4 regions of the Variovorax ureilyticus genome follow, and region 2 is predicted to be linked to each of the others. Evidence: predicted binding sites of a transcription regulator. Region 2 holds the regulator's gene; each other region holds the start of a gene.
The links. Region 2 encodes FNR, which switches genes on or off when oxygen is low (the NO sensors DNR and NnrR bind a similar motif). Its sites were predicted from a motif close to TTGATNNNNATCAA; they were not measured.
Positions count from the first base shown of each region.

Region 1: WKW77_RS19005 (universal stress protein) is a predicted target of FNR. The motif match lies at 1,883-1,896, and genes of this name have one in related genera.
Region 3: WKW77_RS28295 (phenylacetic acid degradation protein PaaY) is a predicted target of FNR. The motif match lies at 1,239-1,252, and genes of this name have one in related genera.
Region 4: WKW77_RS19180 (universal stress protein) is a predicted target of FNR. The motif match lies at 1,297-1,310, and genes of this name have one in related genera.

Region 1 covers NZ_JBBKZU010000008.1:57,925-61,128, reverse strand. Annotated here, with positions in the region: gene WKW77_RS19015 (MBL fold metallo-hydrolase RNA specificity domain-containing protein) at 1-926, opposite strand, end outside; gene WKW77_RS19010 (Rossmann-fold NAD(P)-binding domain-containing protein) at 1,081-1,851, shown strand; gene WKW77_RS19005 (universal stress protein) at 1,960-2,445, shown strand; gene WKW77_RS19000 (universal stress protein) at 2,471-3,204, shown strand, end outside.
Region 2 covers NZ_JBBKZU010000001.1:34,556-37,759, forward strand. Annotated here, with positions in the region: gene ccoG (cytochrome c oxidase accessory protein CcoG) at 1-1,310, shown strand, start outside; gene WKW77_RS00185 (FixH family protein) at 1,331-1,621, shown strand; gene fnr (fumarate/nitrate reduction transcriptional regulator Fnr) at 1,631-2,347, opposite strand; gene hemN (oxygen-independent coproporphyrinogen III oxidase) at 2,470-3,204, shown strand, end outside.
Region 3 covers NZ_JBBKZU010000016.1:88,124-91,327, forward strand. Annotated here, with positions in the region: gene WKW77_RS28290 (carboxylesterase/lipase family protein) at 1-416, opposite strand, end outside; gene WKW77_RS28295 (phenylacetic acid degradation protein PaaY) at 509-1,111, opposite strand; gene WKW77_RS28300 (enoyl-CoA hydratase-related protein) at 1,299-2,099, shown strand; gene paaI (hydroxyphenylacetyl-CoA thioesterase PaaI) at 2,234-2,683, shown strand; gene paaK (phenylacetate--CoA ligase PaaK) at 2,704-3,204, shown strand, end outside.
Region 4 covers NZ_JBBKZU010000008.1:88,498-91,701, reverse strand. Annotated here, with positions in the region: gene WKW77_RS19195 (winged helix-turn-helix domain-containing protein) at 1-13, opposite strand, end outside; gene WKW77_RS19190 (TraR/DksA family transcriptional regulator) at 106-486, opposite strand; gene WKW77_RS19185 (BON domain-containing protein) at 500-1,153, opposite strand; gene WKW77_RS19180 (universal stress protein) at 1,372-2,214, shown strand; gene WKW77_RS19175 (hypothetical protein) at 2,241-2,456, shown strand; gene WKW77_RS19170 (universal stress protein) at 2,507-3,204, opposite strand, start outside.

The sequences.
Region 1 (3,204 bases), on a different contig from region 2:
AGCGTGTTGACGAATTTCACCTCCCGGCCGAGCGCGGCGCACTGTCCCGCATCCAGGCGGTGCTGGTCCGAATAGCGCCGCAGGATCTGCGTCGCATCGGCAGCCATCGGACTGTTGAGATACACCGGCAGATCTGGAATCCGGCGAGCGGCCTTGAGCAGGTGGATGCAGTGCAGCAGCGTCTGTGCCCTGCCCACCGCAAAGGCCGGCACCACGACGATGCCGCCCCTTGCAGCCGTCCGGCCGATCACTTCGGCGATCGCCGACAAGGTGTCCACCTTGGGATGCGCGCGATCGCCGTAGGTGGACTCGATGACCACGTAGTCGGCGGGCTCCGGCCGCTCGGGAGGGCGCATCACCAGGTCGTCGTCCCGGCCGAGATCGCCGGAGAAAAGAATGCTGCCGCCGTCCCAGCCGACGTGGATGCTCGCGGCGCCCAGAATGTGCCCGGCGCGCCGCAGCCGCCAGGTCCACCCCGGCCAGGGCGCATGCGCCTTGTCGAAATCCAGCACTTCGAAGCGCCCGAGGGCCGCACGCGCTTCGTCCTGCGTGTACAGCGGCAATGCGGGTTTGTGGCGGGAATGGCCATGGCGATTGGCGTAGTCGGCCTCCTCTTCCTGCAGGTAGCCGGAGTCGGGCAGCAGCAGCTCGCACAGATCGCGCGTGGCCCGGGTGGTGTAGACGGGGCCTTTGAAGCCCAATTGGATGAGGCGCGGGACCAGCCCGCTGTGATCGAGATGCGCGTGCGTCAACAGGACCGCATCGATCTCCGAGGCCCTGACTGGTAAAGGCTCCCAGTTGCGCAGCCTCAATTGCTTCAGGCCCTGGAAGAGCCCGCAATCCACCAGCAGCCGCCGGCCCGCGTGCTCCAGCAGGTATTTGGACCCGGTGACGGTATCGGTTCCGCCGAGAAACTGGATGCGCATGTTGCCTCCTTGTTGCCGTCGAGCTTGGCACACGATGGAGCGCCGCCCTTGACCTTCGTCAATCCTCCTCGTGATCGACGCGGCCGGCAACCGGGCGCGAAGCCCGCCTCGATGAGCGAGCCGCTGTCCGATCCAACGCCGGAGCGCAGCGGACTTGCGCGGCATCAAGTTCGCCGCGCGCAACCGCGGTAGCGTTCGCGACGTGACTCCTACCCACGCCGCGCGACAAGCGGCGGACGACCCGTTGTCTTCCGCCAGCAAGATCGCCTCGCTCATCGCGACCGCTGCCAGACTGCGGCAGTCGTCGGGCTCGCCGCTGCGCGGACGGAATCTCGCGCTGCTTCACACTCACACGCGCGCGGATGGGACGCCCGGGAACTCGGCGCTTCAAGGTGCCGCCGAAGAGTTGGGCGCGCGCGTGGCTCTGCTGAATTTCGCCCACCCGTCCAGCCCCGCCGATACCGGCAGCGACGTCATCGCCCTGGCCCGCATGCTCGGGCGCATGTACGACGGCATCGACTGTCACGATCTGGACGCCGCCGTGCTGCGAACGATCGAGTTGCATGCCGGCGTGCCCGTCTTCCCGGGCCTGGCGCTCGACACCCATCCGGCCCGCGTCATCGCGGATCTCTGGGCGCTCTGCGAGCGGCAGACGCCGGCCGACCGGCGGATCGTCTTCATCGGCAACGGCCGCAGGCCGCGCGCCCGCATGTTCGTGGCGGCGGCCCGCGCCATGGGCGTCGCGATCCTCCCGAAGTCCCGCGTCGACCCCGGGGCCGAAGATGCGTCGGCCGTCGCGGACGCCTCCCAGCCCAGGCATTGGGTCCTCTGGTTCGAGGGTTCGGCCATCGAGGGCGACGCCCTGCAGGAAAACCATCGCCGGGTCATGCAGGCCGTCCTGGTCCACACGCTGGCCGGCGCCTGAGGCCTTGCGCGGGCGACGCGATGCCCCTGTCTTGCGCCAGATCAAGCGCTCTGACGGGTGTGCTTTCGATACTGCACGCATCGCACCATTCACCCCGAAGGAGCCTCCATGTACCAACGAATCCTGGTCCCCATCGACGGCGGCCCGGTCTCCCAGCGCGGGCTCGAAGAGGCCGTCCAGATCGCAAAGCTGACGCAGGGCCGGCTCCTGCTGGTCCATGTCATCGACGAACTGTCGCTGGCCCTGGCGATGGATGCGCAGTCCGGCCGGGCCGGAAGCTACCTGCAGAGCGTGCGGGACGAGGGCGCGCGCCTGCTCGAGGATGCGAAGCGCGGCGCCCAGGCGGCGGGCATCGAGGTCGAGACGGCGCTGCACGAGCGCTACGGCTCCACCGTGTACCCCTCCGTCATCACCGAGTCTTCGGTCGACGAGACCGTGATCGCCGAAGCCAAGCGGTGGAAGGCGGACCTGATCGTCATCGGAACGCACGGACGCCGCGGCGTGTCGCGGCTCGTGCTGGGCAGCAGCGCCGAGCGGATCCTGCGGTCCGCGCCGGTGCCGGTGCTGCTCGTGCGAGCGCCCGACAAGCCCTAGAAACAACACACGTCCGGAACGCGCCATGACCGGCCTTCAATCCTTTCTCGTGCACCTGGACGGAACCCGGCGCGCCGAAACGCGCCTGGACCTCGCCCTGCGGCTCGCGCTTCCCTGGCGGGCCCGCGTCAGCGCGCTGTTCGCCGTCGAGCGGAGCCATCTCCCCTTGCTGCCCGTGGGACCCGGCATCCCGCCGCTGCCGCCCGACGTCAGGGCGGAGGCCGAGCACCGCCGCCATGCGCTGGCGGTCTACGACCAGGCCTGCGTCGTGTCGGGCCAGCCTTGCGAATGGCTCGATGCGGACGGCGCCCCGGTGATCGAGACGTTCACGCAGCGGGCGCTCCTGGCCGACCTTGTCTTCCTGGGGCAGCGGGACCCGGATGACCTCGAAAGCTCGGATGTGCCGGGCGATTTCGTCGAATCCGTCGTCATCGGCAGCGGGCGCCCGACGTGGGTCATTCCCCATACGGGCGAACTGGCCCGCACGCCGGACAACATCCTGCTGGCATGGAAGCCCACGCGCGAATGCGCACGGGCGCTGGCGGCGGCCATTCCCTTCCTGCAGAACGCCCACCACGTCCATCTCGTCGAAGAGGATGGCGACGAGACGCAGCCCCTTCCGGTCAAGGTGCGCGACTATCTTCACCTGTACGGCATCGATCGGGTCCATGAGCACGCACGGCTCACACCGGAAGACGCCGGCGAGCAACTCCTGTCGATCGCCTCCGATTGCGATGCCGATCTGCTCGTGATGGGTTG
Region 2 (3,204 bases):
CGCGATGGCGCTGGGTGATGGTGTTCGTCACCCAACTCGTGTTCTACGGCATGCCGTGGCTCGAATGGGGGCAGCGGCAGGCGGTGCTCTTCGACCTGGCCTCGCGGCGCTTCTACATCTTCGGGCTGGTGCTGTACCCGCAGGACCTGATCTACCTGACCGGGCTGCTGGTCATCTCGGCGTTGTCGCTGTTCCTCTTCACTGCAGTGGCCGGTCGGCTGTGGTGCGGCTACACCTGCCCGCAGACGGTCTACTCGGAGATGTTCCTGTGGATCGAGCAGAAGATCGAGGGCAACCGCACCGCGCGCATACGACTGGACGACAGTGACCTGTCGATCGAGAAGCTCGTCAAGAAGTGGTTCAAACACGTGGTGTGGCTGGGCATCGCCCTGTGGACCGGCTTCAGCTTCGTCGGTTATTTCACCCCGATCCGCGACCTGGGGATGGCCTTCCTGCAGACGCGCATGACCGGATGGGAAATCTTCTGGGTGCTGTTCTACGGCTTCGCGACCTATGGCAACGCGGGCTTCATGCGCGAGCAGGTCTGCATGTACATGTGCCCCTATGCGCGTTTCCAGAGCGCGATGTTCGACCGCGACACGCTGATCGTCAGTTACGACGCGGCGCGGGGCGAGCCTCGCGGCGTGCGGGCCAAAGGCACGGATGCGCGTGCGCAGGGCCAGGGCGACTGCATCGACTGCTCATTGTGCGTGCAGGTGTGCCCGACGGGCATCGACATCCGGCAGGGCTTGCAATACGAGTGCATTGGCTGCGGCCTGTGCGTGGATGCCTGCAACACGGTCATGGACAAACTCGCCTCGCCGCGCGGCCTGATCCGTTACGCCACGCAGAACAGCATGGCGGGCGGATGGTCATCGCGGCAGATCCTTCGGCGCGTGCTGCGTCCACGGGTGCTGATCTACAGCGGCATCCTGGTCGCGCTCTGCATCGGCCTGCTGGCCAGCCTGGTCATCCGCACGCCATTCAAGGTGGACGTGGTGCGCGACCGTGGCACGCTGGCGCGCATCGCCGAAGGCGGACGTATCGAGAACGTCTACCGCCTGCAGATCATGAATGCCACCGAAAAGACGCAGCACTATCGCATCGAGGCTCGTGGCCTCGACGGACTGCAGGCGTCGCCCGAGCAGCCTGTGGAGGTGGGGCCTGCGCAATCGCGCTGGGTGGCGGTTCGCCTGCAACTGCCATATGGCGGAGCGCAGCCGGGCTCGCATCCGGTCTATTTCGACGTGCGTGCGGCCGAAGGCGGCGCGCAGGTCTCGGAGAAGGCGACCTTCATGGTCCCCCGGTGATGCCGATCAAGGAGATGACGATGAGCGCAACGAACGATACGAAACAGGCGAACGAAGCGGCCCGGAGCGAACCCTGGTGGCGCTTCCCGTTGCTGTGGATGGTCCTGGCCGGTCCAGCGGTGGTGGTGGTCGCGAGTTTCGTGACCCTGTGGCTTGCCATGCGCTCGCCCGACCCCGTGATCGCGGAGGACTACTATCGGCAGGGTATCGAGATCAACAGGACGCTGGCCGACAAGAAGCTCATGCCGGCGCTCACCGGCCGCAACCACGCGGCAACCCCGGCAGATGACGTGCCAGCGCCAAAGCGCTGAAAATTGGAATCAGCAGGCCGCCGGCGTGATCAGCCGGCGAAGTCCCTCGGAGTCGACGATCCGCAGGTTGCGCTGCTGGACTTCGATGAGGCCGTCGTCCATGAACTTGGACAGGGTGCGGCTCACGGTCTCGAGCTTGAGCCCGAGGTAGCTGCCGATTTCCTCGCGCGTCATGCGCAGCACGAGCTCGGAGCGCGAGAACCCGCGTGCGTGCAGGCGCTGCGCGAGGTTCAGAAGGAAGGCCGCCAGGCGCTCTTCGGCCCGCATGCTCCCCAGCAGCATCATCACGCCGTGCTCGCGCACGATCTCGCGGCTCATGATCTGGTGCACGTGCCGCTGCAGCGCCGTGACCTCGCGGGACAGTTCTTCGATACGGTCGAAGGGCATCACGCAGACTTCGGAATCCTCCAGCGCCACCGCGTCGCAGGTGTGCTGGTCGTTGACGATGCCGTCGAGGCCGATGATCTCGCCGGCCATCTGGAAACCCGTCACCTGGTCGCGGCCGTCCTGGCTGGCCACCCGGGTCTTGAAGACGCCGGTGCGGATCGCGTAGAGCGAGGTGAACCGGTCGCCGTTCCGAAAGAGCATCTCGCGACGGCGGACCTTGCGACGCTTGGCCACGATGTCGTCGATACGCTGCAGTTCGGTGGGCTCGAGGCCGACCGGCATGCACAGCTCCCGCAGATTGCAACTGGAGCAGGCGACCTTGATGTTTTCGGTTTTCATTGATGTATGTCGAGTATGTGCCGATTCTGTAACGGGGCGTTGGCATGGGGCTTGATCCACATCAAGGATCCGGGGGCGGCCCGGCGGCATAGTGGTCCGCACACCGCCTCTGATCGCCTGCGATGAACTCTTCCCCTGCATTCGCGACCGCTTCGCATTCCCAGGAGCTGCCGTCGCCCGCCGTGCTGCGGCGCTTTGATGTCGCCGGCCCGCGTTATACCTCCTACCCGACGGCGGATCGATTCGTGGATGCCTTTACCGCCGACGACTACGTCCAGGCAGTGCATCAGCGCAACGCGACCGGGATGAACGGGCGGCCGCTGTCGCTGTACGTGCACCTGCCGTTCTGCGAGTCGCTCTGCTATTACTGTGCCTGCAACAAGATCGTCACCCGCCACAAGCACTGGGCGGCCGAATACATCGATTACCTCGAGCGGGAGGTGGCGCTGCAGGTCGCCGAACTGGGGCGCGGCGTGGTGGTCAGCCAGTTGCATCTGGGCGGCGGAACGCCGACCTTCCTTGACGACGAGGGGCTGAGAAGGCTGCTGGCGTTGCTCGGGCGCGAGTTCACGCTCTCGCCCGAGCGCGAGCAGTCCATCGAGATCGACCCGCGCACCGTGGACGGTGGACGCCTGGAACGGTTGGCCGAAATGGGCTTCAACCGGCTGAGCTTCGGTGTGCAGGACTTCGACCCCGACGTGCAGAAGGCGGTCCATCGCATCCAGCCTGCCAGGGAGGTCTTCGACCTGATGGGAAGCGCGCGGGCGCTCGGCTACCGCTCGATCAACATCGACCTCATCTACGGTTTGCCTAAGCAGAGCCGGGCCTCTTTCGACCGCACGCTGGCGCAGGTGTGC
Region 3 (3,204 bases), on a different contig from region 2:
TCCCCGTTGCCGCCCTTGCGCTCGGTCTTCGCCGGACGCCAGATGTTCAGGTACAGGCAGTCCTCGCTGCCGACCGCCTGGTTCAGCGTGGTGCCGATCGTCGCGTCGTAGCGGTTGTTGGCGCCGGGGCCGTAGATGCGCCCATATTGGGCGCACGCATTGGCGAACTGCTGGGTGGCCAAGGGCCGATGCCAGGCTTCCGGATCGACCGGCGCTTTCCAGCGCAGGTCACCGACGGGTGGCTTCGCGAAGGGCACGCCCTTCCACGCCAGCGTCCCCGTGCGATCCGAGTCGTCGATGCCGACGACTTTCCCGAACTGCGTGTCGCGCATGACGTCCGCGCGTCCGAGCGCCCAGCAGGGCGTCTGAGAAAGAAGCGCAACACACCCCGCCACCAAGCCGGCCTTGAGCATCATGGTCTTGTCCCCTCCAGAAGGGCGCAACGGTAAGGGCTGGCGGTTGGCAGCGCCTACCCGGGCAAACCCGATTTGCGCCGAACGGCGGGGGCTCAGCCGCGCTTGGTCGCGATCAGCGGCTTCACGTCCGGCGCCTGCACGCGCGGCCGGTTAGCCTCGACCGCGGGGAGTGCCGTGACCTCCTTCATGCTCGCGAGGCTGCGCTTCGTGAGGTCTTGATAGGTCTTCGTGCCTTCGAGCTTCCACGCGACTTCCTGGTCCGTCAGTTCGCGGATCACCTTCGCTGGGATGCCTGCGGCGAGCGATCTCGGCGGGATCTTCTTGCCGGCCGGAACGAAGGCGCAGGCCGCGAGGATGGTCGCTTCGCCGACCTCGGCTTCGTCCATGACGACCGCGTTCATGCCCACCAGCGCATCGCGCCGCACGATGCAGCTGTGCAGCACGGCGCCATGGCCGATGTGGCCGTTTTCTTCCACCACGGTGTCCTGCTGCGGAAAGCCGTGGATCACGCAGGTGTCCTGCAGGTTGGAGCCGCGCTTGAGCTCGATGCGGCCGAAGTCGCCGCGCAGCACGGCGCAGGGGCCGACATAGCAGTCGGGCCCGACGATCACGTCGCCGATCAGCACGGCGGTGGGGTGCACGTAGGCGCTCGGGTCGATGACCGGCACCACGCCTTCGATGGAATAGCAGGGCAAGGCTGTCTCCTTTTCCCGGTGGGATTCCGGGTGGTTTCTGGGCTAGGGGTAAACCCTCTGCAAGTTTGACTTGCGTCAGGATTGATGACGATCTTATGATTCACCGACCGGTCGGTCAACAATACTTTTGACGCAGATCAACACCCGCCCGGCACCCCGATCCCGTTCCCACGTCTGGAGACACAGCTTGTCTGATGCACTCGTCCTCGCCTCGCAGGACGGCCCGGTTCTGACGCTCACGCTCAACCGGCCCGCCGCGCTCAACAGCTTCAACGGCGCCATGCACGAGCAGCTTCGCGCGGCGCTCGATGCGGCCGCAGCGGATGCCGCCGTGCGCTGCGTGATCCTCACCGGCGCCGGCCGCGGCTTCTGCGCCGGACAGGACCTGGCCGACCCGATGGTCGCGCCGTCGCCCGCCGGCGAGCCGCCCAAGGACCTGAGCCGCGCGATCGCGCTGCACTACACGCCGCTGGTCAAGCGCCTCAAGTCGATGCCGGTGCCGGTGATCGCCGCAGTCAACGGCGTGGCGGCCGGCGCGGGTGCGAACCTCGCGCTGAATTGCGATCTCGTGCTGGCCGCGCAGTCGGCGAGCTTCATCCAGGCGTTCGCGAAGATCGGCCTCGTGCCCGACACCGGCGGCACCTGGCTGCTGCCGCGCATCGTCGGCCGCGCCCGCGCGCTGGGCTTGGCGATGCTCGGCGACAAGCTCGGCGCGGCGGAAGCCGAACGTGTCGGCCTCATCTGGAAGTGCGTCGAAGACGCCGCGCTCGCCGACGAAGCCCGCAAGCTCGCCGAGCGCCTCGCCGCCATGCCGGTGAAGGCGCTGGCCGCCACCCGCGCCGCGGTCGATGCCGCGCAGCACTTCACGCTCGACCAGGCGCTCGACCACGAAGCTGCGCTGCAAGCCGAACTGGGCCGCGCCCACGATTACCTCGAAGGCGTGGCCGCGTTCGGCGCGAAGCGCGCTCCCCAGTTCACCGACCGCTGAAATGAAGCTCACCCCCAGCCTCGCCCACTGCGTGTGGCTCGGACACCCCCTCTCCGGGGGCAACCCCGGCGGCCCGGCAAAGCCGGTTCCGCGGGGTTCCTGGCCTCGGCCATGCGGCGCCATCGAAAACTGATATGTCCACACCTCACTCCGAACGCACCCCGCAGCAGATCGCCGACCTCGTTCGCGAACGCATGTTCGCCAACGACCGCGCGGCCCGAGGCCTCGGCATGGAAGTCACCGAAACCACGCCCGGCAAGGCGACCGTCACGATGACCGTGCGCGAGAACATGCTCAACGGCCACGACATCTGCCACGGCGGCCTGATCGCCACGTTGGCCGACACCGCCTTCGCCTACGCCTGCAACTCGTACAACGAACTCACCGTGGCCTCGGGCTTCTCGGTGGACCTGATGGCGCCGGGCCGCGAAGGCGACGTGCTCACCGCGCGCGCCTTCGAAGTGTCGAAGGCCGGCCGCACCGGCGTCTACGACTGCGACATCACCAACCAGCGCAACGAGCGCATCGCGGTCTTCCGCGGTCGCTCCTACACCATCAAAGGCAAGCCGGTCTTCACCGCGTAAGCCAGCCCGAGGAGACATCCATGCCCGTGAAGCAGCCCCGCCCCGGCGAACTCGAAGCCATCGAAACCGCGAGCCGCGACGAGATCCAGTCGCTGCAGCTCCAGCGCCTGCGCTGGACGCTCCAGCACGCCTACGACAACGTGCCGCACTACAAGAAGGCCTTCGACGAGAAGGGCGTGCACCCGAGCGACCTGAAGCAGCTCAGCGACCTGTCGAAGTTTCCCTTCACCACCAAGAAGGACCTGCGCGACAACTATCCCTTCGGCCTCTTCGCGGTGCCGCGCGAGCAGGTGTCGCGCATCCATGCGTCGTCGGGCACCACGGGCAAGCCCACGGTCGTCGGCTACACGAAGAACGACATCGACACCTGGGCCACGCTCGTCGCGCGCTCCATCCGCGCCGCCGGCGGCCGCGCGGGCGACATCCTGCATGTGGCCTACGGCTACGGCCTTTTCACCGGTGGTCTCGGCGCGCACTACGGCGCGGAGAAGCTCGGCTGCACCGTCATCCCGATGTCGGGC
Region 4 (3,204 bases), on a different contig from region 2:
CGACCGTGTTCACGCACCCATCCTAAGGGCACATTCCACACTCATCAACCGCGCTATCACCCCCCTGCGCGTGCAGTCAGATCAACCGGGCCATTCAGTTGCCGTTCAGCCGTGACGCATGTTTTCGCTGGCGGTCTGGCACGCGCTGCAGCGCAGGGCCGTCGGGTACGCCATGAGCCGATTGCGGGGAATGTCTTCCCCGCAATCGATGCACACGCCGTAGCTCGCCGCTGCCATTCGTCGCAGGGCTTCCTCGATGTCCCGCAGACGCTGACGATCGATGTCGATCTCGGCGAAGCGCAAGTCCTCGCTTCGCTCCTCCTCCGCGTCTTCGGCGTTGTTGTGGACCTCATGCTCGTACGAGACCCGCTCCGGAATCGTGTCCGCCGGATCGGTGCGCCGCCGGAGTTCCTCCAGCGTGCGCTGCTTCAGGACTTCAAGCTGCCTGCGCAGCGCATCGCGGTCTTCGGATGTGATTGGTGACATGCCCCGACTCCGTTCAGCTTTCCACCAGCAGATGGTTGATGACGCGTCCGACGCCCGGAGCGGCCATCGCGGCACCCTGCGCCGCCGTCCGCTCGGCCCACGAATGCACCTTTCCGGACAGCGTGACCACGGCGTTGTCCACGGCGATGTCGATGTGTTGCGACTCGCGATGGGCTTGACGCAGAAGCGCCTGCTCGATGTTCCGCTGGATGTCGGCCGGACTGAATCGAGGGCGCACCGCAATCCGGTTCGTGACGCCGACCACGCCCACCAAAGACTGCACGGCCGTCTCCGCGGCGTGGCTTTGATAGGCCCATTCGACCTCGCCTTCGAGCGTGATCCAGCCGTTCTCCACCAGCGGACGAATCTTGCCGTCCGGCACCAGCACATGCCATTGAAGCGCACGCTCGGCCGCGCTCGCGAGGTCGGTGTCGACACGCTCGTGGCCGGTGGGCATCCGGACGCTCATCTCCACTGCGACGGCGCGTACGCCATGCACCCGCTGGACTGCCCGTTCGATCGCTCGCTTCTCTGCGTAGCTCGTGACCGGGCCCGAGAGCGTCACCACCCCCTCCTTCACGGTGACGCCGACGTCGGTCGACGTGACCGCAGGGTCGTAGTCGAGTTCGGCCAACACATCGCTTCGGATCTTGACATCGGACTTCATGAGGCTCCTTTCGCTTGAAGCATGCGAGGCGCGAAGTCCCTCGCTGCAGTCAATGTAGGAGCCGCGGGTGTGCATCGGCTTGTGCTGGATCAAATGGCAGCGTGACAGTCGACCTCACCCCCCGCGAGGCGCCAGCGGAGGCATTGACGCAGATCAACAGGCAACTGCGCCGTCGCGCCTAGCATGAATCTCTCGCGTACCTACTCGAAAGGACGGCCGTGAGCTACAAGACGATCCTGGTCCATCTCGACAACAGCGGCCGTACCGCGGCGCGCATCGCCTTCGCCGGGGCACTGGCGAACGAGCACGGTGCGCACCTGGTCGGCCTGCTTCCCACAGGGCTCTACGAGGGTTCGATCCCGGCCGGCATGATCGACACGGGCGCCAGCGACTACATCGCCGAATCGGCCGCCTATCTCAAGCGCCGCGCGGACAGCGTCGCCGACGTTTTCCGTACCCGCATGGAAGCGTGGCCATCCGTCTCCTTCGAGTTGCGGCAGGTGGACGGGCTGGCCACGGACGCCCTGATCGATCATGGACGGACCAGCGATCTCGTGCTGCTCGGGCAGGAGGGCGGCGGCGGACGGACGGACACGCCGTCCCACGGCCTCGTGGGCGAAGTGATGCTCGGCCTTGGACGACCGGTGCTGGTGGTGCCGTACGCGGGCGAGTTCAAGGCAAGCCCGCGCCGCATCGTGGTCGCGTGGAACCGCTCGCGCGAAGCGGCACTCGCGCTGGATGCCGCCCTTCCGCTGCTCAGGCGCGCAGACCAGGTCACGCTGCTGCAACTCGCCGGGAAGAACGAGGATGAGCGCGCCAATCCGCTTCTGCAACTGCATCTCTCGGGCTGGCTCGACCGGCACGGCGTCGCGGCGACGATCGATCGCCTGGTCTGCGACGTGCCGATGTCGGATGCGTTGCTGTCGCGCATCTGCGACCTGCAAGGCGACTTTCTCGTCATGGGCGGCTATGGCCACTCGCGCGTACGCGAACTGGTTCTCGGCGGCATGACGCGCGGCATCCTGGAACACATGACCGTGCCAGTCCTCATGGCGCATTGAACATTTCCCTAGCGAAGAGGCTCCCCGTGAATCAACCTGTATCGCCCAAGGCGCGTCCCCAAGACGCCTTCCTGCTCGCCGCACTCGGGTGGCAACACCTGTTTCAGGATTCGGCAGGAAAGCTCCAGCAGGCGCAGCTCCATGCCTGGGGAGCGATGACGCAAACCTTCATCGGCCTCTACCAGGATGCCTGGGACAGCTGGACCGCCCGGTTCGGTGGTGGCGTGCCCCTCGACGGTTGAGCTCGTCACACCATGCGACTGGCGATCGCATGCGACTCGCTCTCAGGAGATCAATGCGCCATCAGCACGGGCAAGGTCATCGATCGGAGAATCGACCGCGTCGCCCCGCCGACCACCCATTCGCGTGCGCGGCTGTGACCGTAGCAGCCCATCACCAAGAGATCTGCACCCACGTCCGCCGCGAGCGACAACAGGCGCTCACCGACCTCACTGTCGTCCGCCCCGCCCACCCGTACCGAGGCCTCGACCCCCTGGGCCCGGAGATAGATCTGCAGGCTGCGCAGTGAAGCATCGGCCGCATCGCCGTACCCGACCACATGCACGGCGCGCGCAGTCGCGAGCCACGGCAGCGCGGCTGTCACAGCGCGAGCGGACTCGCGCGTCTCCTTCCAGGCGATGAGCACGGTTTGCCCGACTTCCTTCACTGTCCCTGCGTACGGCACGATCAACGCGGGCTTGCCACATTCGACAAGCACACTGGAAATGAAGTCCGGCGGCAGGTCGGCGGCGGCTGAATCCTCTTCATTGCGTTGGCCCAGCACCAGCAGATCCGCATACAGCGCCCGCCGGGAAAAGGCCCAAGGCTCGTCGCCCCTCGGCTCTTCCCAATGCATGCGCGGCGAGCCGCCGGCGGCATCCTCGAAGAGCGTGAGTGCCCTGTCCCGGCAATCCTTGTCGAGCGCTTTCATCATGGAGATGGCTTCGGGCGCGGTCGTCAATGCGAAGGGATAGCGCATCAGGGCCGTCA